2 regions of the Microbacterium meiriae genome follow, and region 1 is predicted to be linked to the other one. Evidence: predicted binding sites of a transcription regulator. Region 1 holds the regulator's gene; the other holds the start of a gene.

Evidence for each region. Region 1 encodes LexA, which represses DNA repair genes until DNA is damaged. Its sites were predicted from a motif close to TCGAACANNTGTTCGA; they were not measured.
Region 2: RI211_RS01205 (HNH endonuclease signature motif containing protein) is a predicted target of LexA. The motif match lies at 6,262-6,277, and genes of this name have one in related genera.

The regions. Positions count from the first base shown of each region.
Region 1 covers NZ_CP133984.1:2,371,003-2,386,192, forward strand. Annotated here, with positions in the region: gene RI211_RS11405 (amino acid ABC transporter ATP-binding protein) at 1-20, opposite strand, end outside; gene RI211_RS11410 (TAXI family TRAP transporter solute-binding subunit) at 283-1,245, opposite strand; gene RI211_RS11415 (sensor histidine kinase) at 1,242-2,615, opposite strand; gene RI211_RS11420 (response regulator transcription factor) at 2,619-3,290, opposite strand; gene RI211_RS11425 (TrmH family RNA methyltransferase) at 3,313-4,125, opposite strand; gene rplT (50S ribosomal protein L20) at 4,214-4,600, opposite strand; gene rpmI (50S ribosomal protein L35) at 4,632-4,826, opposite strand; gene infC (translation initiation factor IF-3) at 4,899-5,537, opposite strand; gene RI211_RS11445 (DUF1844 domain-containing protein) at 5,771-6,169, shown strand; gene RI211_RS11450 (SseB family protein) at 6,186-6,983, opposite strand; gene priA (bifunctional 1-(5-phosphoribosyl)-5-((5-phosphoribosylamino)methylideneamino)imidazole-4-carboxamide isomerase/phosphoribosylanthranilate isomerase PriA) at 6,967-7,713, opposite strand; gene hisH (imidazole glycerol phosphate synthase subunit HisH) at 7,826-8,461, opposite strand; gene hisB (imidazoleglycerol-phosphate dehydratase HisB) at 8,458-9,075, opposite strand; gene RI211_RS11470 (histidinol-phosphate transaminase) at 9,072-10,166, opposite strand; gene RI211_RS11475 (LysM peptidoglycan-binding domain-containing protein) at 10,231-10,599, opposite strand; gene lexA (transcriptional repressor LexA) at 10,883-11,569, shown strand; gene metE (5-methyltetrahydropteroyltriglutamate--homocysteine S-methyltransferase) at 11,634-13,943, opposite strand; gene RI211_RS11490 (methylenetetrahydrofolate reductase) at 13,965-14,912, opposite strand; gene RI211_RS11495 (S9 family peptidase) at 15,097-15,190, shown strand, end outside.
Region 2 covers NZ_CP133984.1:251,020-266,209, reverse strand. Annotated here, with positions in the region: gene RI211_RS01225 (ABC transporter substrate-binding protein) at 1-674, opposite strand, end outside; gene RI211_RS01220 (GntR family transcriptional regulator) at 802-1,518, shown strand; gene RI211_RS01215 (DUF4127 family protein) at 1,569-3,071, shown strand; gene RI211_RS01210 (glycosyltransferase family 2 protein) at 3,201-4,802, shown strand; gene RI211_RS01205 (HNH endonuclease signature motif containing protein) at 4,888-6,231, opposite strand; gene RI211_RS01200 (hypothetical protein) at 6,554-7,207, opposite strand; gene RI211_RS01195 (extracellular solute-binding protein) at 7,424-8,506, shown strand; gene RI211_RS01190 (ABC transporter ATP-binding protein) at 8,542-9,561, shown strand; gene RI211_RS01185 (ABC transporter permease) at 9,563-11,422, shown strand; gene RI211_RS01180 (LacI family DNA-binding transcriptional regulator) at 11,419-12,441, shown strand; gene RI211_RS01175 (metallophosphoesterase) at 12,484-13,362, shown strand; gene RI211_RS01170 (hypothetical protein) at 13,367-13,879, opposite strand; gene RI211_RS01165 (hypothetical protein) at 13,979-14,614, shown strand; gene RI211_RS01160 (SulP family inorganic anion transporter) at 14,733-15,190, shown strand, end outside.

The sequences.
Region 1 (15,190 bases):
AGCGGGGTTTCAGAGGTCATCATTTCTCCAAACTAGCCACGCGATGCGCGCGGTTCCAGGCACCACGGTGAGGTTTACACGTTCGTAATCACCTGATCGCGGCGCCAATGCATCCTCGCAGGGGCGCCCCACGGCCCGCCCCCTCGGGCCGCGGGATCGCCCTGCTGCCACGCTCCCAGCGACAGCAGGCAGCAGGTGTCCGATCGTGTGCGATCGACCTCACCCTGGCAGAGCGCGCCGACGCCTGTCAGGGATCTTGAGGATTTCTTGAGGGGACGCCCGTCACCGGCGCAGGCCGCGGTAGTACTCCTCCGCACCGGGGTGCAGGGGCACCGGCCCGGTGAAGATCGCGGACCGCCGGTCCAGCAACGCTGCCGCCGGGACGTCGGCGGCCAACGTGGTGCGCGCCGCGAACAGGCCCCCGACGAGATCATGGACGACGCCGGGCGGGGTGCTTCCGGCGGTGACGAGGTAGTTCGGCACCGCCAACGTCATCACGGAGGCGTCGAGGCCGTAGGTGCCCGCGGGCACGTCGGCGGGCCGATACGCATGGGAGTACCGCTCGTTGACCGCATTGACCCAGTCCTGCTCGACCGGGAGCAGACGGACGTCGACCGTCTCCGCGAGGTCCGCGATGCCGGGCGTCGGCAGCCCGCCCACCCAGAAGAAGCCGTCGATCTCGCCGCGCTCCATGGCGGCGATGGACCCGCCGAGGTCGAGCTGCGGATCGTCGATCGTATCCGCGGCCACGCCGGCGGCGTGCAGCACCCGGGTCGCGATCACGTTCACCCCCGAGTTCTCGGCCCCGAGGGAGATCGTCCCCCCGGCGAGATCCGCGAGATCGTCCAGGGCCGAGTCGTCGCGCACGACGATCTGCAGGTACTCGTCGTACAGCCGGGCGACCGCCTGCACGTCCAGCGGCTCGGCGAAGGCTCCCGTTCCGGCCACGGCGTCGGCCGCGGCATCGCCCTGCGCGAAGCCGAGGAGCGCCTCCCCCGCACTCACCCGCAACAGGTTGTCGACCGATCCGGCGGTCTCCTCCGCCGTGAGATCGACGTCCAGCTCGCGCGACAGCTCGACCGCCAGGCGACTGCCGTAGTCGTGGTAGACCCCGGTGGGGCTTCCCGCGGCGATCACGGCGACGGTGTCCGTCCATCCCTCGGAACGCGGACTGCACGCGCTCAACGCGACGGCCGTCACGAGCGCGAGCATCCCGGCCACGACACGCCGTCCCCGCCCGCTCATGCCGCCGCCTCCGCGGGGAGGACGAGGGCCACGAGGAGCCCGCCGCCATCGGCGCCGCGCACCCGCAGCTCGCCCCCGACCGTCGCGAGGAGGTCGGTCGCGATCGCGAGCCCGAGCCCGGTCCCCGGCATGTCGCCGCTGTCCGCGCTCCGCCAGAAGCGGTCCGTCGCCGACGAGGCGTCCTCCGGAGACAGACCAGGGCCGTGGTCGCGCACGGTGAGGTGGCATTCGCCGCCCACGCGCCGCGCGCCGACCTCGATGGACGAGCCCTCCGGCGAGTACTTCACCGCGTTGTCGATCGCGGCATCGAGCGCGCTCTCCACGATGGTGCGGTCGGTGATCGTCATGACCGACGGCTCCCCCGTGGGGCGCAGCCCGATGGCCCGCTGCGCCGCCACCTCCTGCCAGGCCTCCACCCGGCGGGCTGCGACAGCGGCCAGATCGACCGCGGACATCGTGGAGTCGGTGCGACCGCCGCGGGCGAGTCCGAGGAGGGTCTCCAGGATGCGGGTCATCCGTCGGCCCTCCTCCCTCGTCTCCTCGACGTCGTGGTCCCACTCGCGTCCCAGGCCCGTCGCGAGGTGCTCGACGCGCAGCAGCAACGCGTTGAGCGGATTCCGCAGCTCGTGCGAGGCGTTCAGCGCGAACTCCTGCTGCCGGGTCATGACGCGCTCGATCTCATCGGCCATGCCGTTGAACACCCGCGTCATGCGCCGCAGCTCGGGCGGCCCGGTGCCCTCGGCCACCCGGGCGTCCATCTCCCCGCGCTCGATCGCCGCCATCGTCTCGTCGAGGCGGCGCACCGGGGAGAGCACCCAGCGCGCCAGACCGGCGACCAGGAGGATGCCGAGCGCGCACAGCAGCACGACGATCACGCCGAGCACGAGCGTCTGGCGCAGGATGACGGTCTGCGGCGTCTCCGTTCCTCCGCTCACGAGCACGGCGCCGATCACGTCGCCGTCGTCGAACACCGGCTCCACGAGCGCCGCGTCGGACACGACCCATGCGGAGGAGGTCGGCTGTTCGGCGCGGCGTCCGGAGAGCGCCAGCCGTACCCGCTGCGCGTCCTCCTCCGACAGGACCGTGTCGCCGTGATCCCCCGCCGCCCACGGGCTGCCGGTGAGATCGAACACGGTCACCTCGATCCCGTACACCTCCTGGAAGCGGCGGACCTCGGCGTCCATCACCGCCGGGCTCCCGGAGCGGAGCGCCTGCCTGGCGCTCGTCGCGAAGTAGCCGAGGTCGCCGAGCTGCTCCGCGTAGAACGACTGCTGGACGCTGCGCGCCGCGCTCCACCCGGTCACGCCGCCCAGCGCGACGAGCACGACGATCAGCGGCACGAGGAAGACCACGGTCAGGCGGCGGCGCACGCGTCAGGACCCCGCGAGCCGATAGCCGACGCCGCGCACCGTCTCGATGAACGCGCGGTCCCCGCTCTTCTTCCGGATGGCCGCCACGTGCACCTCGAGCGAGTGGCCGAAGCCGCGCCAATCGGTGTTCCAGACCTCGCGGATGAGGCGCTCCTTCGGCACCGCCACACCCGGATACCGGGCGAGCACGCCCACGATGTCGAACTCCTTGCGGGTGAGCGCCAGCGGCACCCCGCCGACCTGCACCTCCCGCGCCACGAGGTCGATCTGCACCGCCCCGTCGTGCAGCAGCACCCGGGTGTCCGGTTCCGTGCGCAGCGGCCGTGATCGCCGGGTGACCGCCTCGATCCGCGCCAGGAGTTCGTGCACGTCGTACGGCTTCACCACGAAGTCATCGGCCCCGGCGCGCAGCCCCTTGATGCGCTCGGCGACCTGGTTGCGCGCGGTGACGATCACGATCGGGACGTCGGACCGCCCCCGGATGCGACGGCAGAGGTCGATCCCGTCGACGTCCGGCAGCCCGAGGTCCAGCAGCACCACCTCGGTGTCGGCGTCGAGGTGCTCCAGCGCGGTCGCCCCGTCGGCGGCGTGCACGGTGGCATAGCCCGAGCGCGCGAGGAAGGCCTGCAAGGCCCCCGCCACCCGCTCGTCGTCCTCGACGATGAGAATCCGCATCCTGCGTCCCGTCCGTCGCCGGTCAGCCGGTGGCGGCGGCGCGTTGGGCGAACGCGCTCTCGTACAGGCACACGCTCGCCGCGGTGGCCAGGTTGAGCGACTCCGCGCGTCCGAAGATCGGCAGCCGCAGGACCCGGTCGGCCCGTGTCAGCGCATCGTCCTCGAGTCCGCGCGCCTCGTTGCCGAACAGCCAGGCGGTCGGCTCGCCGAGCACACCGTCGGCGCGGGCTGCGAGGAGGTCATCCCCCTTCACGTCGGCCGCGAGGATCTGCAGGCCCGCATCGTGCGCACGTCGCACGACCTCGTCAAGGTCCCCACCGACGGAGACCGGAAGGTGGAAGAGCGAGCCCGTCGTCGCCCGCACGACCTTGGGGTTGTAGGGATCGACCGTGCGGCCCGTGAGCACGACGGCGTCGGCGCCGGCGGCGTCGGCGGCCCGGATGATGGTACCGAGGTTGCCGGGGTCGCGCACCTCCTCGCAGATGGCGACCAGACGCGGTGCGCCATCGAAGATGTCGCGCACGGAGGTCGGCGTCTGCCGGACGACGGCGACCAGCCCCTGCGGCGTCACCGTGTCGGCCATCGCGTTGAGCACGTCCTCGCTCACGTACTCGACCTCGACGTCCGCCTCCGCCGCCGCGGCACGGATGTCCGCGTGCCTCTCCCACCCGTGCGGGGTCGCGAACAGCTCGATGATCGCCTCCGGACGGTACGTCAGCGCCTCACGGACGGACTGCGGACCTTCCAACAGGAACAGCCCGGTCTCGGTACGCGCGCTGCGCTTGGTCAGCTTGGCGACGGCACGGACTCGGGGGGAACGGGGGTTCTCCAGCACGGACTCAGTCTACGGTCAGCCCGCCACCGCCCGGATACGCGGAACGGGCGCCTTCCCGGAGGAAGACGCCCGTTCGGAAGCGAGATGCTTACGCGACCGACTTCGGCGCGTTGACGTCGGAGGGCAGAGCCTTCTTCGCCGTCTCGACCAGCGTCGTGAACGTCGCGGCATCGTTCACCGCGAGGTCGGCGAGCATGCGACGGTCGACCGTGACACCCGCGAGGTTGAGACCCTGGATGAAGCGGTTGTACGTCATGCCGTTCTGGCGGGCAGCCGCGTTGATGCGCTGGATCCAGAGACGACGGAAGTCGCCCTTGCGCTTGCGACGGTCCCGGTACGAGTAGACCAGGGAGTGGATGACCTGCTCCTTGGCCTTCCGGTAGAGGCGCGAACGCTGACCGCGGTAGCCGGAGGCGCGCTCGAGGATGACCCGACGCTTCTTGTGGGCGTTGACCGCCCGCTTGACTCTTGCCATTTTCCTGTGTTCCTATCGTGCGTTCGGCGCGTCAGCGACCGAGAAGCTTCTTCGCGACCTTGAAGTCCGCCTTCGCGAGCACCTGGTCCTGGTTCAGACGGCGGGTGCGACGGCTCGACTTGTGCTCGAGGTTGTGGCGCATCCCGGCCTGCTGCTTCTTCAGCTTGCCGCTGCCGGTGATCTTGAAGCGCTTCTTAGCACCCGAGTGGGTCTTCTGCTTCGGCATCTTCTCTTCCTTCGTATGGCGCCTTCTCAGGCGACGGTGTCAACCCGCGGTGCGGGAGTTCTGGGGGCGGATCTACTCCGCCGGGGCGTCCGCGGAAGCGTCCGCGTCGTTCTTCGCATCGCGCGCGGCCTGCTTGTTCGCGGCGCGCACGGCGTTCTGCTCCTGCTTCGCCTCGGACTTGCTCTTGTGCGGCGCGACGACCATGACCATGTTGCGGCCGTCGATGGTCGGGTTCGACTCGACGGTGCCGAACTCGGCGACGTCTTCGGCGAACTTGCGCAGCAGACGCACACCCTGCTCGGGACGCGACTGCTCGCGACCGCGGAAGAGGATCATGGCCTTGACCTTGTCACCGGCCTTGAGGAAGCCCTCGGCGCGCTTGAGCTTCGTGGTGTAGTCGTGCGCCTCGATCTTCAGACGGAAGCGGACTTCCTTGAGGATCGTGTTCGCCTGGTTGCGACGCGCTTCCTTTTCCTTCTGCGCGGCCTCGTACTTGAACTTGCCGTAGTCCATGATCTTGACGACGGGCGGCTTCGAGTTCGGGGCGACCTCGACGAGGTCGAGATCGGCTTCCTGTGCGAGACGCAGCGCTGCCTCGATGCGGACAACGCCGATCTGCTCACCCGCGGGGCCGACGAGGCGGACCTCGGGGACGCGGATGCGCTCATTGGTACGGGGATCGCTGATGCGGAGCTCCTTAGACGATGTGATTCGGCCACCGTGATGCTGTCTGCATCTCGGGCGAAATCGGAGTCGTCCCCCACCCGCCGGCTCTCAGACGCCGGCTCCGCACCCTGTCTACCGGTCCCCTCGTGACGAGCGGAGCCGGCGGAGCGCAAGACCCGGTAGCCTGGAACGGCAAGCGCGGGTGGGAAGTGAATCCTCTTTCGTTCCGGAGCATGACGCTCCGGAGCCCGCCAAAGTCTAACAGAAAGCAAGGCGAAGTGACGAACCAGGCATCGGACGAGGCGGCCCGCGAGCGCGAGGAGCGATGGGCTCGGCAGGAAGAAGCGGCCTCCTCGGCCGTCCGCGACATCGCCGACGTCCCGGCCGTCGAGGTGATCACCACCGCCGCCGTGCACCTCATGAGTGCTGCCGCCGTCAAGCTCGGCCTGGCGGACGACCCGGAGGCCGCGGCTCAGCTCGACCTGGACGAGGCGCGCAAGCTCATCAACGCGCTGGCGGGACTCATCACCGCCGGCGCCCCCGAGATCAGCGACATGCACGCCCGCTCGTTGCGTGACGGCCTCCGTTCGCTGCAGCTCGCCTTCCGCGAGGCCTCGACCATCCCGGACCCGATCGGCAAGGGCCCCGGCGAGAAGTGGACCGGCCCCGTCACCTGATCCGGTCGGCGCCCCCTCAGACGCTGCGGCGGAGCTTGACCGTCAGCGAGTCGGCGAGGACGGCGATGCGGTCATCCGCCGCCCACCGCTGGGCGAGGCGCGCGAGCACCGCATCCAGGACCTCGCGCTCCAGGCCGTCGACGAGCTCCAGCACCACGATGAGCTCCGGCCCGCGCAGCCGCGCATCCGGGTCACCGGGCGCGACCGCGACGTCGATCACGGCGAGTTCATGGGCGATGCTCTCCCGGAGCGCGGTGACCACCTCGGGCGAGAGGAAGCTCGGTTCCCACGCGTGCCCCTGCGCCACGGCCCAGACGGCGGGTCGCCGGATCACGAACTCCGTGTCCGAGGTCGGGTCGAGCACGATGAGGTCGGTGTCCTCCGACGATGCGGCCAGCGCGGCGCGGACGGCCTCGACAGGGATGGGTCGCGCCGACGGGTCCCAGCGCTGCATCGTCTCGACCGACGAGAACACCGGCTGGACGCGGCGCCCGTCCGGTGCGGCGACGGTGACGATCGACAGCTCCTGCGTCTTGTCCACCGCGAGGCCGCTGGGGGCCACACCCTCCTCACCCTTCTCGGCGATCAGCGGGATGAGCACCCGCGCGGAGCGGAACGCGTCGACGACCTCCGTCTGGCTCCCCTCCCCCGCGCGGAAGCGGAGCAGGGCGGCGAGAAGAGCAGGGTCCGCCGAGCCGTCGTCCGCGGCGTGCGGATTCGACTCGAAGCTGCGCCCCTCCCAAGGGACCCCGGCCGAGTCGGCCCGGTTGTGCGACTCCGGCCCGCAGGCGTGGGGGTCAGTCTCCGGCGACATCCAGAGCCTCCGCCAGCGTGAAGGCGCCCGCGTACAGCGCCTTGCCGACGATGGCGCCCTCGACGCCCAGCGGCACGAGGTCGCGCAGGGCGGCGATGTCGTCGAGGTTCGAGATGCCGCCCGACGCGACGACCGGCTTCGGCGTGCGCGAGGTGACCTCACGCAGGAGCTCCAGGTTCGGACCGCGCAGCGTGCCGTCCTTGGTCACGTCGGTGACGACGTAGCGGCTGCAGCCGGCGTCCTCGAGGCGCTCGAGCACCTCCCAGAGGTCACCGCCCTCCTTCGTCCAGCCCCGCGCCGCGAGCGTCGTGCCGCGCACGTCGAGGCCGACGGCGATCGCCTCGCCGAAGCGGCTGATCACGTCGGCGGCCCACTCCGGGTTCTCCAGGGCGGCGGTGCCGAGGTTGATGCGGGCGGCGCCGCTCTCCAGAGCCGCCTCCAGGCTCGCGTCGTCCCGGATGCCGCCGGAGAGCTCGACGTTGACGTTCTTGAACTGCTTGATGACCTTGCGCAGGATCGGGGCGTTGCTGCCGCGTCCGAACGCCGCGTCGAGGTCGACGAGGTGGATCCAGGAGGCCCCCTGCGAGACCCACTCCCCCGCGGCGTCGAGCGGGTCGCCGTAGCTCGTCTCCGTGCCCGCCTCCCCCTGGGTCAGACGGACCGCCTTGCCGCCGGCGACGTCGACCGCGGGGAGGAGCGTGAGCGAGGGGGACTGCGCGAAGTCGTTCATGGGGTCCTTGGTTCGGGTGGGTCTGCGGCCCGAGAGGGCACGAGAGACGAGGGTAGTCCGCCGCGGGGCGCGGGACAAACCGCATGACGCCCGGCGCCGACGCGGCTCCGGATCAGAGGCTCTGCACCCAGTTCCGGAGCAGCTGGATGCCGGCGTCTCCGGACTTCTCGGGGTGGAACTGCGTCGCCGAGAGCGGGCCGTTCTCCACGGCCGCGAGGAAGGGACCGCCGTAGGTCGCCCAGGTGAGCACGGGCTGGGGGAACGGCGGGATCACATCGAGCTCCCAGGACTGCGCCGCATAGGAGTGCACGAAGTAGAAGCGTTCCTGCTCGATCCCGCGGAACAGGACGGTGTCCTCCCCCGGCTCCACGGTGTTCCAGCCCATGTGCGGCAGGACAGGGGCGTTGAGCTCCGTCACGGCGCCCGGCCACTCGCCGAGGCCCGCGGTGTCGTGCCCGCGCTCGACGCCGTGCTCGAAGAGCACCTGCATGCCGACGCAGATACCCAGCACCGGTCGACCGCCCGCGAGACGACGGCCGATGATCTCGTCGCCGCCGTGAGCCTGCAGGGCGTCCCGCACGGCCTGGAAGGCTCCGACGCCGGGCACGACGAACCCGTCGGCCTCGAGAGCCTCGGTGCGGTCGCGCGTGAGGACGGCGTCGGCTCCCGCGGCGACGAGCGCCTTGACCGCGGAGTGGACGTTGCCGGATTCGTAGTCGAAGACGGCGACCCGGGGCGCGGCGCTCACAAGGCTCCCTTGGTGGACGGGATGCCGTCGACGAGGGGATCCAGCGCCTTCGCCTGACGGAACGCCCGCGCGAACGCCTTGAACTCGGCCTCGGCGATGTGGTGCGGGTCGCGCCCGCCCAGGACCCGGACGTGCACGGTGAGGGCGGCGTTGAAGGTGATGGCTTCGAAGACGTGCCGGACGAGCGATCCGGTGAAGTGCCCGCCGATCAGGTGGTGCTCGAAGCCCGCGGGTTCACCCTCGTGCACGAGGTACGGGCGACCGGAGATGTCGACGACCGCCTGCGCGAGCGCCTCGTCCAGGGGGACGAGGGCGTCGCCGTAGCGGGAGATGCCGGACTTGTCCCCGAGCGCGGCGAGGATCGCCTGACCGAGCACGATCGAGACGTCTTCCACGGTGTGGTGCGCGTCGATGTGGGTGTCGCCGGACGCCCGCACGGTGAGATCCGTCAGCGAGTGCTTCGCGAACGCCGTGAGCATGTGGTCGAAGAACGGCACCGAGGTGTCGATGCGGCTCGCGCCGGTACCGTCCAGGTTGAGCTCGACCTCGACGGTGGACTCCGACGTGCTGCGCACGCGGCTCGCGGTGCGTGCGGTGGGCGCGGGGATGGTCATGATGCCGATCCTATCGAGGCCAGGGCGTCCAGGAACGCCGTGGTCTCCGCCTCCGTACCGGCACTCACCCGCAGGTGACCGGGGATGCCGACGTCACGGACGAGCACGCCGCGATCGTAGAGCTGCTGCCAGGTGGCCTGCGGGTCCGCGACGCCGCCGAACAGCACGAAGTTGGACCACGAGAGGTGGGGCGTGTAGCCGAGGGCCTCCAGCGTGGCCGTGATCCGGTCGCGCTGCTCCACGATCTCCTGCACCATCCCGAGCATGACGTCGGCATTGCGGAGCGCGGCGACGGCCGCCGCCTGCGTCAGGGCGCTCAGGTGGTAGGGCAGGCGCACCAGACGCAGCGCGTCGATGAACGCGGGGTCGGCGGCGAGGTAGCCGACGCGGGCACCGGCGAAGGCGAAGGCCTTGCTCATGGTGCGGGAGACCGCCAGCCGCGGCCGGCCCTCCAGCAGAGTCAGTGCAGACGGGGCATCGCGCGGCGCGAACTCCTGATAGGCCTCGTCGACGATCACCACGCCACGGGCGGCGTCGTAGACGGCCTCCACCACGTCGAGCCCCAGCGGCGTGCCCGTCGGATTGTTCGGCGAGCAGAGGATCACGATGTCCGGGTCGGCCGCACGGACCTGCTCCGCCGCCTCCTCCGCGGTGACGGTGTAGTCCGGCTGCCGGGTGCCGGCGATCCACGACGCCCCTGTGCCCTTCGCGATGAGCGGGTACATCGAGTACGTCGGGCCGAAGCCGAATGCCGTGCGGCCCGGACCGCCGAAAGCCTGGAAGATGTGCTGCAGCACCTCGTTGGAGCCGTTTCCCGCCCAGATCTGCTCCGGCGTGAGGCCGTGACCCAGGTAGTCGGCGAAGGCCTCCCGCAGCGTCGTGAACTCACGATCCGGGTACCGGTTCACGTCCCGGATCGCCACGGCGATGTCATCGAGGATGTCGCTCGCGACCTCGTCGGGAACGGGATGCGTGTTCTCGTTCACGTTCAGAGCCACCGGCAGCGGGGCCTGGGGCGCGCCGTACGGGGTGAGTCCGCGCAGATCGTCGCGGAGCGGGAGATCGTTGAGGGAGAAGGTCACCCTTCCCATCTTAAGAGGAGCACGGAGAGCCGAGGTCATCGTGACGACCGGATCGGAAGACTCGGGCTCCGCGTCAGTCGGTGTAGCGGGCCGGGAGCGCGAGCTCCTGACCGACCTGCAGCTCGCCGCCGCGGAGGAGGTTCATACGGCTGATCTCACCGATGACCTCGCGGGGGTCGGCCTCGGGGGCGATGCTGCTCGCGATCGACCAGAGGGTATCGCCGGGCATGACCGTGACGGTCTCGACGGAGACGGCCGGTGCGTCCGCGCCGGAGGCGATCGCACTGCCCCCGCTGATGGCGGCGAAGGCGATGCCCGCTGCGAGCGGGACCGAGGCGAGCGCGAGCAGAGCGCGGCGGCCGCGTGCCGTGATCCGCAGCCGGGTGGCCGGACGGGCCGATGCCGGGAAGGCGGTCGCGGTGCTGAGGCTGATGCTGCTCATGTCTGCTCCTTACTGTCCCGGCGCCGGAGCCCGGGGAGGTTGGCGTAGCTTTCGCATCCGCGCCTCGGCCGGGAGCCGTGGATGCGAAGCTACGTTCCGAAGATATCTTCGAGTTCGAACATCTGTCAAGCTGTCTTCGAAACCGCGGCCCGCGAATCGCCCGACACGCTCGAACAGATCTTCCAGATCCGCGCTTTTCTCGGATACGGTTTCGATAAGGACACCCCACCACGGGCCACCGACATTCGAAGCGGCACGTCGGATCACGCAGTGAAGGAGCACCATGAGCGACACCTCAGCCCTCGAGTCCGAGGCGCCGCGCACCCGCCGTCGCAAGAGTCTCAGCCCGAAGCAGATGGCGATCCTCGAGGTCATCCAGGCCTCCATCGCACAGAACGGCTACCCGCCGAGCATGCGCGAGATCGGCGATGCCGTCGGACTCAAGTCGCTGTCCAGCGTCACGCACCAGCTCGGTCAGCTCGAGCTCAGCGGCTACCTGCGGCGCGACCCGGGCAAGACGCGCGCCATGGAGGTCCTCATCGACCTTCCCGGCACCGGTGCGGAGAACCCCGCGGATGTGGCGACCCCGGTCGGCGACGCCGCCCTGGTCCCGCTGGTCGGCCGCATCGCCGCCGGCGTGCCCATCACCGCCGATCAGCAGGTGGAGGAGATCTTCCCGCTCCCCCGGCAGCTCGTCGGCAAGGGCGACCTCTTCATGCTCAAGGTCTCCGGCGAGTCGATGATCGACGCCGCGATCTGCGACGGGGACTGGGTCGTGGTCCGGTCGCAGAACACCGCGGAGAACGGCGAGATCGTCGCCGCCATGCTCGACGGCGAGGCCACCGTCAAGGTACTTCGTCGTCGCGACGGCCACACCTGGCTGCTCCCCCGCAACTCCGCGTTCGAGCCGATCCTGGGCGACGAAGCCGTCGTGCTCGGCAAGGTCGTCGCGGTCATGCGCGCCGTCTGAGACACACGACGAAGGCCCTCCCGGTGCACCGGGAGGGCCTTCGTCGTCTCGCTGAGCAGGAGTGTCAGGCGGTGACCACCACGTCCTCGCGCACCCGGCGGGTGGCCTCGACGATGTTCCGCAGCGATGCGGTGGTCTCGGCGTAGCCGCGGGTCTTCAGGCCGCAGTCCGGGTTCACCCAGAGCTGACGGAGCGGGATCTCCTCGACCGCGCGACGCAGCAGGGACTCGACCTCCTCGACCGTCGGCACACGCGGCGAGTGGATGTCGTAGACACCGGGGCCGATGCCGTGGTCGAAGCCGACCTCGGCGATGTCCGCGACGACCTCCATGCGGCTGCGGGCCGCCTCGATCGACGTCACGTCGGCGTCGAGCGCACGGATCGCGTCGATCACGACGCCGAACTCCGAGTAACAGAGGTGGGTGTGCACCTGCGTGGCCGCCGCGGCACCGCCCGTCGCCAGACGGAACGAGGCGACGGACCAGTCCAGGTACGCGGGCTGGTCGGTCTGCTTCAGCGGCAGCAGCTCGCGTAGCGCCGGCTCGTCGACCTGGATCACCTGGATGCCCGCGGCCTCCAGATCGGCGATCTCGTCGCGGAGGGCGAGCGCGACCTGGTTCGCGGTCTCCCCCAGAGGCTGGTCGTCGCGGACGAAGGACCACGCGAGGATGGTGACCGGCCCCGTGAGCATGCCCTTCATGTGCTTCGCGGTGAGCGACTGGGCGTATGCCGACCAGGCGACCGTGATGGGCGCCGGGCGGGAGACATCGCCCCAGAGGATCGACGGACGCGTGGCTCGCGAGCCGTACGACTGCACCCAGCCGTGCTGCGTGACCGCGAAGCCGTCGAGGTGCTCTGCGAAGTACTGCACCATGTCGTTCCGCTCGGGTTCGCCGTGCACGAGGACGTCGAGGCCGAGGTCCTCCTGCAGGGAGACGACCGCGGCGACCTCACGGCGGAGGAACTCCTCGTAGTCGTCCTCGGGGATCTCGCCGCGGAGGAACTGCGCGCGTGCGCGGCGGATGTCGCCGGTCTGCGGGAAGGAGCCGATCGTCGTCAGGGGCAGCACCGGCAGGCCGAGGACATTCTGCGCCTCTTCCCGCTCCGCGTACGGAGCACGGGCGAAGTCGGCGTCGGTCAGCGCACGGGAACGCACCGCACCGTCGCGCACGCCGGGAGCGCTCAGGCGATCCTGCAGCGCAGCGGTCGCGGCGTCCAGCTCGGTCGCGATCGCCGTGCGCCCTTCGGACAGACCGCGGGCGAGGCTCACGACCTGCTGCACCTTCTGGTCCGCGAACGCGAGCCAGGAGACCAGGCGCTCGTCGAGCGCGGTCTCGTCCTGCACGTCGTGCGGCACGTGCAGCAGCGAGGTCGAGGTGGCCGCGGACACCGGAGCACCGAGCGCGCGGAGCGCCTCCAGGGAGTCGAGCGCCGCGGAGAGGTCGCCACGCCAGATGTTGTGACCGTCGATCACACCGCCGACGAGGGTCTTGCCCTCGAGGCCAGGCACCGCTTCCGGGACGGCACCGCGCACGAGGTCGACGGCGATCGCCTCGATGGGGGCCGCGGCCACGGTCCCGAACGTCTCGCCGAGGCTCGCATACGGGGCCGCGACGAGGATCGAGGGACGTTCCTCGGCGCTGCCCAGCACCGCGAGCGCGCGCTCCGCCGCCGAGGCGAGCTGCGCGGTCGTGGCCGGCAGCGACTCGCTGACGAGCGCGGGCTCGTCGAGCTGCACCCACTCGGCACCCGCGGCACGCAGGCGGGCGAGCAGATCGACGTAGACCGGCAGCACGTCCTCCAGACGCGAGAGCGGCTCGAAGCCCTCCGGCGCGTCGTCCGACGCCTTCGCGAGCGCCAGCAGCGTGACCGGTCCGACGACCACGGGACGCGTGACGAATCCGGCGGCCGCGGCCTCGGCGACCTCGCGCACCAGCCGGTCGCTGGCGAGGGAGAACACCGTCTCCGGACCGATCTCCGGCACGAGGTAGTGGTAGTTCGAGTCGAACCACTTCGTCATCTCCAGCGGCGCGCGCTCCCCCTCGCCGCGTGCGACGGTGAACAGTGCGGAGAGTCCGATCGTCCCGTCCGCCTCCCGCAGGTCGTCGAAGCGCGCGGGGATGGCGCCGACCGTGGCGGCGGCGTCGAGGACCTGGTCGTAGAACGAGAAGGACTCCGGGATCGACGAGTCCGTGCGACCGAGACCGAGCGCGGCCAGGCGTTCACGGGTCGCCGCGCGCAGGTCCGCTGCCGTCCGCTCCAGCTCCTGCTCGTCGATGCGGCCCGCCCAGAATGCCTCGACGGCCTTCTTGAGCTCGCGGCGGCGGCCGATGCGGGGATAGCCGAGGATGGTGCCCTCGGGGAATGCGGTCATGGTGTTTCCTTTCGGCGGGGACTAGTGCCGGAGCGCCGGGATGATGCCGGCTTCGGCGAGGACGGTCAGGACGGTCTCGTGCTGGTTGAAGGCGTACAGGTGGACGCCGGGGGCGCCGCCGGCGACGACGTCGGCGGCGAGGCGGGCGGCCCACGAGATCCCGATCTCCCGGCGCCCCTCGGCCGTGGGCTCGACGTCGAGGGCGACCGAGAGCTCGCTCGGCAGGTCCTCCCCCGTGAGCTCCAGCACCCGGGCCAGCCGGGCAGGTGAGGTGATCGGCATGATGCCGGGGAGGATCGGGATGGTGACGCCGCCCGCTCGGGCACGCTCCACGAAGGCGAGGTAGTCGTCCGGGTGGAAGAAGAGCTGGGTGATGGCGAAGGTCGCCCCTGCCGCCTGCTTGGCGAGCAGAGCCTCCACGTCCTGGGTGCGGTGCGTGGCCCGCGGGTGCCCCTTCGGGAAGGCCGCGACCGCGATGTCGACCTTCTGACGGGGCGCCACCAGCGCGGCTCCGGGAAGGCCGGGGACAGGGGACTCCTGGTACGGAGCACGTTCGGCCTGGACGCGATCGATGAGCTGCACGAGCTGAGCTGCGCTCTCCAGGTCGCCGAGGAAGGGCTCGGTCCGGCCCGCGGGCGGATCGCCGCGGAGGGCGAGGAAGCGGAGGATCCCGGCGTCGAGGAACTCCCGGATGAGCGCCGTGGCCCCGGCATAGGTGTTGCCGACGCACGTGAGATGGGCGAGGGGCTCGACGTCGGTGTGCTCGCGGATGAACCGCAGCACGTCGAGCGAGCGTCCCCCGGTCGAGCCGCCGGCGCCGTACGTCACCGAGAGGAACGCGGGCCCCGCCGCGGCGAGGTGACGGACGGTCTCGTGCAGCGCCTCCTGGCTCGACTCCGAGCGGGGCGGATACAGCTCGAAGGAGAACGGCACGCGGGAGGCGCGGGAGGCGTCGAACGGGGAAGACATCTTCTCTCCAGGGGACAGGGGCCGGGGTCCGCGCACGACGAACAGCACGTCGTTCGCGGGCGGGTGCCGGGCTCGGCTGTCGCTCCACGTCCGGGATCAACCGGGCGTTTCCAGAAACCTAGAACACGCCCTCGGCCCGCCGCACGAGTGTGACGTCGTGTGTCACCGCCCGTAGGCTCGACGCATGTCCTCACCGTTCGGCTCCTGGTCCTCCCCCTTCACCGCCGCCGCCGTCGCCGGAGCAGCTCCCCGCATCGACGGAGCACGCTTCGTCGGCG
Region 2 (15,190 bases), 1.4 Mb from region 1:
GGGGTCGGGCCGTCCTCGCCGTCCCAGCTGCCGCCGAACGCGTAGCCGAGGGTCGTGAGGGTGGTGCTGTCGTTCGCCGAGCCGAGACCGAGCTGCGTGATCTTGCCGGAGGCGTCCTTCTTGGTGAGCTTCGGGATGGCGGCGGCGAGCTCGTCCATCGTCGTCGGCGGGGTGACCCCGGCCTCCTCCAGCAGCTGCGGGTTGTAGAGGAGCTGGAAGCTGTGGATCGCGATCGGCAGCGAGTAGATCGTGCCGTCGTAGGTCATCTGCTCCATGGCGCTCGGGACGAAGTCGTCGACGTCGATGTCCTCGGCGGCGATCGCGTCGTCGAGCGGCGCGAGGATGCCCTTCGAGGCCCAGGCGCCGACGGTGTTGCCGAAGTTGTCGGAGATGTCGAAGGAGCCGTTCGACGACGACATCGACGTGAGCTGCTTCTGGGTGTCGGGGCTGGAGACGCCCTTGACGACGATGTCGTCCTGGCTGGCGTTGAAGTCGGCGATGATCGCCTCCAGCGCCTTCGCCTCCTCCCCGCCCCACAGGTACGAGAACGTGATCTCGGTGGGGCCGTCGGCGTCGCCGCCGCCACCGGCGCAGCCGCTCAGGGCGACGACCGTCGCCGCGCCCAGCGCCCCGGCGACCAGGACGCGCCGGCGCATGTTGTGCTTCACGTGCATGGGGATTCTCCGCTCATCGTTGACCGTGCAAAGGATTGGAATAGACCAATTAAGAACCGCTGAGAGGAGACATTGACACAAACCGGGGTGATCGTCAAGATTGGGTTAGTCCAAACGAGGGGGAATCATGTCGGCGATCGAGGGCGTCACGAAGCACGAACGCGTGCGGCGGCATCTGGAGAAGGTCATCGACCAGGGGCTCGCACCCCACGAGAAGCTGCCCACGGAGCGCGAGCTCGCGGAGTCGCTCGAGGTGAACCGGCAGACCGTGCGTCGCGCCCTCGACGAGCTCGAACGGGACGGACTGGTGTATCGGCTCCAGGGGGCGGGCACGTTCGTGAGCGCCTCGCGGATCAGCAAGGCCTTCGAGCTGACCTCGTTCTCGGAGGACATGCTCGCCCGGAACATGCGACCGGGCTCCCTCTCCGTCGACGTCGGCACCGCGGCGGCCGGGCAGACCGCAGGGTACGCCCTGAACCTCAGCCCGCAGTCCCCCGTCGTGCGGATCCGCCGCGTCCGGACCGCCGACGACATCCCGATCTGCCTGGAGGTGTGCTCGATCGCGGCCGACACCGTGCCGGGTCTGGAGGACGGCATCGTGGGCGACTCGCTCTACGACGACCTGCGCACCCGGTTCGGCATCACCGCCGTGCGCGCCGACCAGGAGATCCACGCGGTCGTGCTCGACGAGGAGCAGGCCGCCGCGCTGCAGACGCCGCCGTTCTCCCCCGCCTTCCTCGTGAAGCGCACGACCTATGACGCCCGCAGCCGCCCGATCGAGTACGCCGAGTCGGTGTACCGCGGCGACCGCTACTCGTACCTCGTCTCCATCGCCCGTCCCTGATCCCCGACGACTCCCGACCTGCGATCCCCTTCACCGACGAAAGGCTCCTCGTGTCCGACCCGACCCTCCGCCCGCGCATCGCGCTGCTCCCCCTCGACGATCGGCCGGTGAACGTCAAGCTCCCGGGCGACGTCGCGGCCGTCGCCGGAGTGACCCTCGACGTCCCGCCCGCCGAGATCCTCCCCTCGTACCGGACCGCGGGCGACGCCGACGCGTTGGGCGGGTGGCTGCGGGAGCGGGCGGCCGACCCCGCGACGGTGCACCTGGTCGTCTCGGTGGACATGCTCCTCTACGGCGGGCTCATCGCGAGCCGCACGAGCGACGACACCACCCGCGACGTGCTGGCGCGCCTCGACGTGCTGCGCGAGGTGCGGCGGATGCGGCCCGATCTGCCCATCTCGGCGGTGTCGCTGGTGACCCGCGCGAGCAACTCCTACTCCGCCGCCGAGGAGCCGACCTACTGGACGGAGCACGGCAAGGAGATCCACGCACTCGGCGGCGACGCGCACCGACTGCTCGGTGAGACCGAGGTGCTGCCGCTCGACGACCTGACTCCGGTGCCCGCCGCGGTCGTCTCCGACTACTCGTCTCGGCGGCTGCGCAACCACATCGTGAACCTCTCCACGCTGGGCCTCGTGGAGGACGAGACCCTCGACTTCCTGGCGATCACCGCCGACGACACCGCCCCCTTCGCGGCGGGCAGCGCAGAGCAGGTGTGGCTCCGGCACTGGATGCGGATGCTGCCGTCGGGCCGGCGTGTGCTGATGTACCCGGGGGCCGACGAGGTGGGCGCCGCGCTCGTCGCCCGGGCCCTGGCGGCGAACGCCGGGGTGACCGCCTCGTTCTCGGTGGCCTGCGCGGACGCCGACGGCATCGAGCGCGTCCCGCCCTACGAGAACATGTCGCTCGCGGCGTCGGCGAGCCGGCAGATCCGCGCGGCCGGCGCCGAGGAGGTCGCCACCGGAGGCGACGTCACCCTCGTGCTGCACGCCCCCGACCCCGACCGGCACGACATGTTCCGCGGGCGGCCCGAGGTCGTCGATGCGGACGCCGTCGCGGGGACGGTCGCTCTCGTGCGGGAGCGTCTGGACGCCGGGGAGCACGTCGCCCTGGCGGATGTGCGGTACCCGAACGGCGCGGACGAGGCGCTCGTGCGCGCGCTCGCCGAGGCCGGACTGCTCGGCCGCCTGGAGGCTTTCGGCGGGTGGAACACCGCCGGGAACACGCTCGGCAGCGTCGTCGCGGTGGCCGCCGCCGGCGTCGTCGGTCGGGCCTCGGGCTCCTTCGACGACCGCGCCGCGCGGATCGCCCTGCTGACCCGGCTGCTCGACGACTTCGCCTACCAGGCCGTGGTGCGCACGGATGCGGGGCCGTCCCTCTTCCCTGACATCTATCCGATGGCCGACGACGCGCAGGTCGCGACGGCGGAGCGCGTCATCCGCGCCGAGCTGACGGGCTTGCTGGAGTCGATGCTGCCCGCCGACGACGTGCGGATCGAGGAGCTGACCCTCCCCTGGCGGCGCTCCTTCGAGATCGGTCTCACCCTGCGCTGACTCCTCCGCGGCGCCGGCATACACCCGCGACCGCCGCGAGCCTGGCGCGCTCCACAGGAAGGGATGGTTGGCTGGAACCTCCGGCGGGGGAGATTCGAGCCGGGTACGACCACAGGGGGGACGGCGTCCATGAGCAGTACGACCGGGCACGAGGCGGCGGGCAGCCGAGTGCGGGTGAGTGTGGTGGTGCCGGTGTTCCGGCCGAAGGCGTCGTTCGACGACCTCATCGCCTCGCTCGACGCCCAGACGCTGGATCGGGAGGCCTTCGAGGTCCTGCTCTGCGACGACGGCTCCGGGGAGGAGACGGCCGCGCGGCTGGAGAGCATCGCGAAGGATCGCCCTCATGTACGGGTGCTGTCGCTGCCGCACTCCGGCTGGCCCGGCACTCCGCGCAACCGCGGCGTCGAGGAGGCCAGAGGGACGTACGTGCAGTTCGTCGACCAGGACGACTGGCTGTATCCGCGCGCACTCGAGCGGCTGTGCGACTACGCCGATGAGCATGGGTCGGACGTCGTGGTCGGCAAGGAGGTGGGCATCGGACGGAAGCTGCCCGCCAAGATCTTCCAGCGCGACATCCCGCACGCGGTGCTCGGCGAGGACCCGATCCTGGAGATGCTGACGCCGCACAAGATGTTCCGGACGGCGTTCCTCCGCGAGCACGGCATCCGCTTCCCTGATGGCAAGGTGCGACTCGAGGACCACCTGTTCGTGATGCAGGCGTACTTCGCCGCCGACACGATCTCGGTGCTCGCCAGCGAGCCCTGCTACGCGTGGGTGAAGGAGCCCGGGAGTGCGAGCTCGTCGCGCATCGACCCCGAGTCGTACTTCCCGCACCTGGAGACCGTGCTCGATGTCGTCGAGGCGAACACGGAGCCCGGGAAGGTGCGCGACCGGCTGCTGCGGCACTGGTTCCGCGGCAAGATCCTCAACCGGATCGCCGGACGACGGATGGTGAAGTACCCGACGGAGTACCGCGACCGCCTGCTGGACGTGGTGGTGCCGCTCGCGCAGCGTCGATTCGGCCCCGGCGTGGATGCGGGGCTGTCGTTCCCGCAGCGCATCCGGGCGGCTCTGCTGCGCGCCGACCGCCGGGATGACCTGCTCGCCTTCGCCGCGTTCGAGGCGGACACGACCTGCACGGCCACCGTGACCGCGGCGCGCTGGTCGCGCGGCGGGTTGCAGCTCACCGTGCGCGTCCGTCTGCTCCGGGACGGCGAGGAGGCGTTCGTGTTCGAGACCGTCGGTTCCGCCGACCGGCTGGTCTCCCTGCCCTCGTCGGCGACCGAAGACCTCCCCTCCGGGCTGCTCAACGCTCGCAAGGAGCGTCGCGCTGACCGCGTCGACCTCGTCGCGCGGGATACGCCGACCCCCGGACAGGCGCCGGAGTCGACGGCAGGCTCGGAGCGCAAGATCGGCGGCCGACGCCCGAAGCGCCTCGACGCGGTGCCCATCGCCCTGGACCCGATGAAGGCGTTCCGTGAGGACGGCGCTCGCGACGCCGACCTCACCGTCGCCGTCCGCTACGCCGGGTGGATGTTCACCGCCCCGCTGACAGCGGCGCCGGACGTGACGGCACACCTCGGCAGGTCCCCGCTTCTCGCGGGCCGTCGGGTCGAGCTCGTACGGAACGAGGATGGCAGCCTGCGGCTGCGCCGCGAGTGGCCGGGCGGCGCCTGGCGCGACGCCCTCGCACGAGCCGCCCGCCGCGTCCGCTCCCGACTTCGCCGCTGACAGACCGAGCGTCGCGCGCCCCCTCCCTTCGGGCGCCGACCAGCTGTGACCCCGACACCCACCACCGCGAGCAGGCGCGGCCCACTCACGCTGCGACATCGAAGCGCGCCCGTCCGCCCAGCCGCGGTGTGCGCTGCGGGTCGACCCACCGCGGCGGAAGGAACCACGGTCGGCCGGTCACGCCGGAACCCTCGATCACGATCTCCCACCCGTTGTCGTGGATGCGGTGGTGGCAGGTCTCGCAGAGCAGGATCCCGTTCGAGAGATCGGTCGGACCTCGATCTCGCTGCCACCAGCGGAGGTGGTGAGCCTTCGTCATCCCGGGCGGGAGCCCGCACATGGCGCACCCGCCATCCCGTTCGGCGAGGGCCAGCCGTTGGGCTCGGGTGAAGAGGCGCTTCTCGCGGCCCCAATCCAGAACCTCGCTCGCACCGCCGAGGACGCAGGGGATGACGCCCCCGCTGGCCGCCATCCGCCGCGCGGCGCCGATGTCGATCACCTGGTCGAGCCCGTCGACCGTCGCCGACCCGGTTCCCGCCTGCAGATCGTCCAGCGATACCCGAACGATCACCGTCGCCCCGGCGAGCGGCACCCGATCGCCCTCGCACCCGAGCGCGTGCGCGCAGAAGAGGGACAGCGCATCGGCCTGGATCATCGCGACGGAGCGCCGATCCGCGTCGGGCGACTCCGCATCGGGGGCTTCGAGGCGGGCGGCGAACACGGCAGACACGTGCCCGCGGATCGCGGTGACGACCGGCGCAGCGGACTCGGCATCGAGCTGCGCGTGCAGATGCACCATGCCGTCACGTTCGAAGATGCGCAGTCCGCGCCGACCGCGCTGTTCCTCCGCCCGCGGCGCTACGCCGTCGGGGTCGAGCCACGCTTCGGCGCGGAGGACGAGCTTGCGCACCGCATCGAGCTCGAGCCCTTCGGCTGCGGCGGTCAGCACGCGTTCCGCCTCGGCGATGCGCTCCACACCGGCGGCCACGCGGCAGCGATCGAGGAGAGCGACGAGGAGACCGATCGCCGGCGCTCCGAGCACACCCGACGCGAGTGCTTCCCCGAGGAGCGGATACCGCGCGGGCAGCGGCGCGCCGAGCAGATCGCTCCGCGGCGCGGTCGCTTCTCCGACCTTCACCAGGCGCTGCGCCTCCCCCGTCGAGATGCCCGTCGTCGCGGCGATGAGCTTCGCCGCCGTGCGGTACCCGCGTTGCTTCGCCAAGCTGTCGGCCCCGAGCTCCGCGCGCGACTCCCGAGCGATGCCGGCGGCCACGTCGACGTGGATCGCATCGAGCCGGCGCTGCAGAAGTCCGATCGCGTCGGCCACCTCGACGAGCTGCACGCGGGAGAGCTCGGCGACATCGCCCGCGGCGCCCCACGCCTCGTCGAGGCGATCCATCGCCTCGCGCAGTCCGGACGTTTTCGACATGCTTCATTCTATCTCGTCAGGCCCCGACTTTCGAAGTTATGTTCGAATGCATGCCGGCATTCTGCCGCGGTCTGCCGCTCCTCCTGCCCGCCCCTACACGTCGAAGAGCGGGGCCGGGCGGCAGTCGCGGCGGGAAAGATCACGGGGCCGTGTCGAGCGGTGCGGCAGGAGGTGGAGCCGCCCGGTCATGACCTCGGTCCCTCGCGCTGCGGGCTGACCGCACTTACGCGACCGGCGTCGTCCGCAGCAAACTGCGCCGCAGGAACATGAGGGTCGGAATCCGCGACAAGCGAGACCAGGTCGCCGCCCGGGTGGAACGAGTTTAGAACGGCAGGTCGCGAGACCCCGGTGGGGCGATGAGGATGCCCGTGATCTTGCCGAAGCCGTTGTAGGCAACGCGGCCGATCCACTCTCCGGCCTCGTGGTGCAGGGTCACCTGCACGATCGCTCCGTTACTCAGGTGCCGGTTGGCGAGCGTGCTCAGCGGCGTGCTGCCGTCCGCCGTCTGTACCGTCGAATCGACGCAGGCTTCGAGGCGGCCGGTGTCACTCCGGATCTGGTCCCACACGCTCATCAGTTTGCGCTTGGTCAGCGCGCGACCGCAGGCGTACGTCATGTGTGCTCGCACCGCCTCGTAGTCGCCGGCATCCAGGTGTGCGAATACCGCGCTCGTGCGATCCGAGAGGTCTGTCACCGGCGCTGCCATCATCCCTGCCTCACCCTTGGTGCCGAATCGCTTGAACGCTGCTTGTCGGCTCACGCCGAGCGTGGCGCCGATCTCTTGCCACGAGACGCCATGCGAGCGCGCGGTGGAGACCGACTCCTGCAATCGCTCACGCGAACGCCGGACCAACTCGTCGGCCTGACGGATCATCAGGACCTCATCGCCCGAGCGAGACGGCGCTTCTCGTCCGCCTGCCTCGACGAGGGAGGCGAGGTCGGCAAGCGACAAGCCGCTGGTCGATGATCCGTCCATGAAGCGAGCCTATGGACCTGACTCGCGAGCGTCAACTAATGGGTGACATTCACGAATCCCACTCGTTCACCTCGTCGCATCCTCGCGTTCACGCCGCGCGCCTACCTTGAGTGCGGACGCGCGACCGCGCTCACGAAACCAGACAATCTTTGTGCCTTCACCACAAGAACCGGTAATGTCGCATCGACACACCTCGAAGGCGAGAAAGGGACGAACATGGCCGACAGGCAGCAGAGGCGCTGGGCGCTCATCGGATTGACGGCCGCGGCGGCGATCGCGCTCACCGGATGCACGGCGGGCGGCGACGGAGACGCGGGCGACGGCGGTGGCAGCGACGGCGGCTCCGGCGACACCCTCATCGTCTACACGAACTCGAACAGCGACGGCCGCGGGGAGTGGATCACCGAGAAGGCGGCGGACGCGGGCATCGACATCGAGATCGTGGGCCTCGGCGGCGCCGACCTGACGAACCGCATCATCGCGGAGAAGAACAACCCCGTCGGCGACGTGGTCTTCGGCCTGAACAACATGTTCTTCGAGCAGCTCAAGGCCGAGGAAGCCATCACGGCCTACGAGCCGAGCTGGAGCGGCGAGGTCCCCGCAGACGCCGGCGACCTGAAGGACGGCGCGTTCTGGCCGCTCGTGGAGCAGGCGATCGTCACGGTCTACGACGAGAACCGCATCAGCGACGCCCCCACCGACCCCGACGACCTGTACACCGACGAGGAGTTCGCCGGCCGTTACGAGGTCAACCCCGCGCTCGGCCAGGCCACCCCGCAGCTCGTGCTCGCCAGCATGCTCACCCGTCACCTCGACGAGGACGGCGACCTCGGCGTGAGCGACGAGGGCTGGGACCTGGTGAAGTCGTACTACGCCAACGGCTCCCCCGCTGTGGAGGGCACCGACCTCTACGCCCGCATCACCCGCGACGAGGTGGACTACGGCGTGCTGCCGTCGAGCGGCATCTCCGCCCGCGACGAGGAGTACGGCACCAGCACGGGCATGATCGTCCCCGAGTACGGCGTCCCCTACGTGACCGAGCAGATCGCCCAGATCAACGGCACGGACAACGAGGAGAAGGCGCAGGAGTTCATCGACTGGTTCGGCAGCGCCGAGGTCCAGGGCGAGTTCGCCGCGGAGTTCAACGCCATGCCCGTGAACGAGGGCGCGGTCGAGAAGGCCAACCCCGAGGTCGTCGAGCTCATGGGCACGCTCGACCGTCAGGACATCGACTTCGGCTTCGTGAGCGAGAACCTCGGCGCCTGGGTCGAGAAGGTCACGCTCGAGTACATCGGCTGACCCGCGCAGTCCCGCACCGGCAGAGAGAGAAGACGATGATCCGTTTCGACGACGTCGAGGTCGTGTTCGGCGACCACCGTGCGGTCTCGCACCTCGATCTGGAGATCCAGGAGGGTGAGTTCTTCACCCTCCTGGGTCCGTCCGGATGCGGCAAGACCACCGCCCTGCGCACGCTCGCGGGGTTCATCGAGCCCACCGGCGGCCGTATCCACATCGCCGGCCGCGACGTGACCCGGGTGCCGAGCGAGAAGCGCGGCGTGGGCATGGTGTTCCAGAACTACGCGCTGTTCCCGAGCATGAACGTACGGGAGAACATCGCGTTCGGCCTCTCGGTGCAGAAGGTGTCGAAGGCCGAGCAGCGGCGGCGCGTGGACGAGGTCACCGACCGCACCGGGCTCGCCGCGTCGCAGCTCGAGAAGAACGTGGCAGAACTGTCCGGCGGCCAGCAGCAGCGCGTCGCCATCGCCCGGGCGCTCGCGCTCACCCCCAGTATCCTGCTGCTCGACGAGCCGCTGTCGAACCTCGACGCCAAGCTCCGCGTGCAGCTGCGCGAACAGCTCAAGGAGCTGCAGCACGAGGTCGGCGTGACCACCGTGTACGTCACGCACGACCAGGAGGAGGCGCTCACCCTCAGCGACCGGATCGCCGTGCTCGACGCCGGGACCCTGCAGCAGGTGGGCACGCCGGAGGAGATCTACGACCGCAGCGCGACGCCGTTCGTCTGCCGGTTCATCGGCGAGAACAACCGCCTCACGCCCGCGCAGCTTATCGCGATCGGCGCCGGCCTCGATGCCACGGCCGAGAGCTACGTGCGGCCGGAGAAGCTGCACCTGGCGTCGCCGTCCGAGGCCACCGCCGGCGGCACGGCGTCGCTCGACGGCACCGTCGCCGAGCGCACGTACCACGGCAGCCACAGCGTCTACACGGTCTCCGCTGCCGACGCGACGCTCCGGGTGAGCGTGCCGGCCGCGGCGAGCGCGCACCGCTGGGACGTCGGCGACGCCGTGCGCATCGACGTCGACCCGCGGTGGATCCTGCAGTACCCGGCGGCGTGACATGAGCGCTCCGCAGAACGACTCCCGTCCGGTGCCGCCGCCGTCCGCGGCGATGACCGACACCCCCGGCGCGCTGACGACCGAGGCGGCCGAGGCGGGCACCGCGACGAAGCCCCGCCTCCGCCGCGGACGGCCGGGCAGCGTGCGCGCGACGCTCCGCTCGCCGCTCGCCTGGGTGACCGGCATCGTCGTGATCTGGTTCGCCGCCGCCTTCCTCGTGCTGCCGAACGCCGAGCTGCTCGCCGCGACCTTCTTCCCGGACGGGCAGTTCAGCATCCGCGCCGTCGAGAAGCTGCTCGGCAGCGAGCGCGCGCTGAAGACGCTCGGCAACAGCTTCCTCCTCGCGATCACGCTGTCGGTCACGGTGAACGTCGTCGGGGTGTTCATCGTGCTGGTGACGCAGTACTTCCAGGTGCGCGGCGCGAAACTCCTCTGGCTCGGCTACGCCACCACCCTGATCTACGGCGGCATCGTGCTCGCGGCCGGCTACAACTTCATCTACGGCAAGTTCGGCTTCATCACGAATCTGATGGTGAACATCTGGCCGGACATGAACCGGGACTGGTTCTCCGGCTACTTCGCGGTCGTGTTCGTGATGACGTTCGCGACGACGACGAACCACATGCTGTTCCTGTCCTCGTCGCTCGGCAAGGTGGACTATGCGTCGATCGAGGCCGCGAAGCTCATGGGTGCCTCGACATGGACGATCCTGCGGCGCATCGTGCTGCCGGTCATGAAGCCGATGCTCTTCGCCGTCACGGTGCTGACGTTCCTCATCGGCCTCGGGGCCCTGACCGCGCCGCTCGTGCTCGGCGGTCCGGACTTCCAGACCGTCGCACCCCTCATCATCGACCTGTCGCGGAGTCCGATCACCCGTGACATCGCGGCGCTGCTGGCGATCGTGCTCGGTGTCGCGACGATCATCCTGCTCGCGATCATGAACCGCGCCGAGAAGTCGGGGGTGTACTTCTCGGTGGCGAAGGTGGCGACGCCGATCCAGAAGCAGCGGATCCGCAACCCGTTCGCGAATGCCGTCGTGCACGTGGTCGCCTACCTGCTCTGGGTGATCTACCTCATCCCGGTCGTGCTCATCGTGATCTTCTCGTTCGTGGACGCGCGGAGCATCCTCGCCGGATCCATCACGCTCGACAGCTTCACGCTCGACAACTACATCACCGTGTTCTCCAGCGCGGCGGCCCTCCGGCCGTTCATCGTGAGCGTCGTCTACAGCGCCCTCGCCGCGGTCATCGTGGTGGGCGGCCTGCTCTTCGTGGCGCGGATGATGCAGAAGCACCGCAACCTGCTGACCACGGCCATCGAGTACGTGCTGCACATCCCGTGGATCCTGCCGATCGTGCTGATCGCACTGGCCTTCGTGATGGCGTTCGACGCCCCGCAGCCGCTCGTCGGCAACATCGTGCTCACGGGGACGCCGGTGCTGCTGCTCGTCGCGTACATCTGCGTGAAGATCCCGTTCACGCTGCGGCTGCTCAAGGCGGGCTTCGCGTCCGTGCCGGACTCCCTGGAAGACGCCTCGCGCATCCTCGGAGCGCGCTCGCTGACCACGTTCCGGCGCGTGCTCATCCCGCTCGTGCTGCCGACCGCGGCCGCGATCACGGCGCTGAACTTCAACAGCCTGCTCGACGACTACGACGCCGCGATCTTCCTCTACCACCCGCTGTACAAGCCGCTCGGCGTCGCGATCCAGGAGAGCACGCGCGGGGAGAACAACCTCGACGCGATGCCCATCACGTTCGTCTACACCGTGCTGCTCATGATCATCATGGGTGTCACCATGTATCTCGTGTATGGACGAGGTTCACGCGCCGGAGCGCCCCGCCGACGGAAGCAGCGCGCATGAGCGGGGCGGATTCCGGGACGCCCGCCCTGCGGGTCACGATCAGCGACGTCGCCGCGGCGGCGGGGGTGTCGCGGGCGACGGCGACCAGAGCATTGAAGGGCGAGGGCCGGTTCGCGCCGGAGACGCAGGAGCGCATCCTGGAGGCCGCCGAGCGCCTCGGGTACGTACGCAACACCATGGCCGCGGAGCTCGCCGCCGGACGCACCGGCACCGTCGGCCTCATGCTGCGCGACGCGAGCAACCCCGCGTACGGCCTCCTCTTCTCCCGGTTGCAGGAGGAGGCGCATCAGCGCGGCCTCGACCTCGTGACCGTCACGATCGGCGCCGACGAGCAGGGCGCCAAGCAGGTGAATGCGCTGCACCGGCTGCTCGGCATGCGGGTCGCGGGACTCATCGTCGCGACCGGCGGCATCTCCGCGGCGCAGCTCGAGCCCTTCGCCGACCAGGTGCCGATCCTCCGTGCCGGGCGCGTGGAGTCGGCGGGCCGCATCCACACCGCCCACTACGACGACGAGGGGCACGGGCGCCTGCTCGCGGAGCACATCATCGCGCTCGGACACCGGACGGTCGTCGTGCTCGCCGGAAGCCCCGACGCGTCGTACCCCGAGCACCTGCGCGCGCTCGCGATGCAGGAGGTCCTGACCGCGGCGGGCGTCGCCGTAACGATGATCTCGGCCGGCGCGCGTCCCGACGACGGCGTCGACGAAGCCCTCGCCGCCGTGCGCGCCGGATCGACCGCCGTCATGTGCGCCTCGGACTACCGGCAGCTCGCCGTCATGCGCGCCGCCCGCGCGGCAGGCCTCCGCGTGCCGGAGGACGTGAGCGTGACCGGGTGCGACGGCATCCTGCCCGGCGCCGATCTGCTCGGGCTCACCACCCTGCGGATCCCCGTGGAGGCGGTGGCCGCGGCCGCCGTCGAGACCATGCAGCAGCTGCTCACCGCGGACGAGCCGGAGACGCTCGTGCGCCGCTCGTTCACGGGAACCCTCGTCCCCGGATCCACGGCCGCCGCCGTCTGACATCTGCCCCGACCTGCCTCCGTCCGCCGACCAGGAAGAGACATGATCCTCACCGAACACCCCCGCCCGTCGCACACCTTCGTGCACATCTCCGACACGCACCTGCCCGGTGAGCGGTCGCCGCTATACGGCAGCGGGGCCGACGCCGATGCGAACCTGGCGGAGATGCTCGACCGGCTCGTCTCCTCGGGGCTCCGTCCCGACGCGCTGCTGTTCACGGGAGACCTGACGGACCGGGGCGATGCCGCCGCGTACGGGCGACTGCGCGAACTCGTGACGCCCGCTGCCGCGGCGCTCGGGTGCGAGGTCGTGTGGGCGGCCGGCAACCATGACGACCGCCGTGCCATGCGATCGGAGCTCGGACTCGCGGGGGCGGGTGACGAGCCGATCGTCGAGGTGAGGTGGTTCGGGGGGATGCGCGTCATCGTCGTCGATTCGACGGTGCCCGGCGCGCATTGGGGGGAGGTGCCGTCGTCGCAGCTGGTTCGGCTGGAGGGAGAGCTGTCGACGGCGGCACCGCAGGGCACGCTGCTGCTCATCCACCATCCGCCCCTGCCGACGGTGCTCGACCTCGCCGTGACGGTCGAGCTGCGGGATCAGGACGCGCTGGCCGCGGTACTGCGGGGGACGGACGTGCGGGGCATCCTGTCGGGACACGTGCACCACCCGTCGTTCGGCACCTTCGCCGGGATCCCCGTCGCCGTCGCCTCGTCGAGCGCGTACGGACAGGACCTCGCGCAGCCCGTCGGCGCCACCCGCGGACAGGACGCCGCGCAGGGCTACAACCTCGTGCACGTGTACGCCGACACCATCGTGCACTCCGCCGTCTCGCTCGAGCGCGGGGCGGACGTCGGGGAGCCAGTCGCCGCCGATGAGGCCGGGCGACGGATCGCCGGCGTGGGGATCGACTGGCGGGACTAGGCCGTCACGAGGTCGTCATCGGCGTCACCTCGACGTCGATCGAGCCGAACGGGAACGGGCTGACGACGCTCCAGGAGTCGCCGGTGAACTGCTCGATCGGGATCAGCGCGAACCACACGTGCGAGACGACGATCGCGACCACCACGAACAGTCCGACTCCGCGCAGCGCCCACTCCAGCGTCCGCAACGCCGTGCGCTCATCGGCCGCCTTCATCACGCGACCGAGCGCGAGCAGCACGATGACGGCGATGGCGATGTAGACGAGGGGGCTCGGCGCGAGCGTCAGCTGGATGCACTGCGGAGCCTCGTCGACCGGCTGGCCCGCGGAGTCGATGAACCCGCCGTTCGCGTCGACCCCGCCGGGGCAGATGCCCTTGCTGGCGGTCATGAATACGGGGTAGAGGAATGCGGTGATCAGCGACCAGAGGAGGACGCGGCGGATCGCGGCGATGACCACGGCGCCGGGGAGTGCGGCGGGTGCCGTGTCCGGGGAGGTGGAGGGGGCTTGCGACGGCATGCGGCGGCTACTTTCGGGGCGGTCGTGTTCATCCTGGCGGATGTGTGGGGTGGGCGGAAGCCTTCCTGGTTTCTCCTCGGTCGTGGGTAGCGTGAAGGAGTGAAGATCACCGCCCGCGCATTCGCTGCCCGGTTCGACGTGCCGATAGCAGAGGCGCGCACCGCTCTCCGGTCCCGTCACGGTGCTCTTCCGAAGGGCGGGAAGGCCTGGGATCTGACCGCCGAGGAAGTTCTTGATCTCTTCGATGAGGTCTTCGCTAGGGAAGTAACTCGGCCTCTCGAGTCGGAGCCGACGCCCGCGCTGCTGACGCAATACGCCCAGATTCTCGCCGAACTGCGCATGCGCGGAGTCGTCCGGACCGGGAACGCGCCACTCGGGGACTACGCCGAGCACATCGCCGCTCGGGTCTACGGTGGCGTTCTCGAGCCGAACTCCGCCAAGTCGTACGACGTGCTCGCGGGTGACCGTCGAATCCAGGTGAAGGCACGAACGAGGAGCGCATCGACGAGTGCGAATGCGGTCTTCTCCGTCTTTCGGTCCTTTGACTTCGACGTCGCCACGCTCTTGGTGCTCGATTCGCGCACGTATGCGCTCCAGTGGGCGAGGGAGATCGGACCGAACGAGGTCCGCAGTGCTTCACGCTGGTCAGCGCACGTGAATGGCCACCTTCTGTCTCTCCGTTCCGCACAGACTCTAGGGCGGGATGTGACGGCGGAGTTCACGCCCTACCTCTGAGAGTGACTGCCCAGGCGACAGCGGCCGAGGCGCCAAGCCCGCACCGGAGGAGAGGCTGAACCGTGCGCGTAGGCTGGAACGTCTGCCTCCTCTCTGAGGCGCCTTCCCCTGGAGCTCCATGTCTGCAACGACGGTCGACGACCGCGCCCGGTATCGCGCCCACCCCTCGGTGCTCGAAGCCTTGAAGAACCCGCGACTGCTGACGCGAGAAGTGCTGGCCGGGCTCGTCGTCGGGCTCGCGCTCATCCCGGAGGCCATCGCGTTCTCGGTGATCGCCGGCGTCGACCCGAAGGTCGGGCTGTTCTCGTCGTTCATCATGGCGGTATCGATCGCGTTCCTCGGCGGGCGGCCGGCGATGGTGACCGCGGCGACCGGAGCCGTGGCGCTCGTCATCGCTCCCGTCGCGCCGACGTACGGACTGGACTACTTCATCGCCACGGTCATCCTCGCCGGCATCTTCCAGGTGATCCTCGGAGTGCTCGGCGTCGCGAAGCTGATGCGGTTCATCCCCCGCAGCGTGATGGTCGGGTTCGTGAACGCGCTGGCGATCTTCGTGTTCAGCTCGCAGTTCCCGCA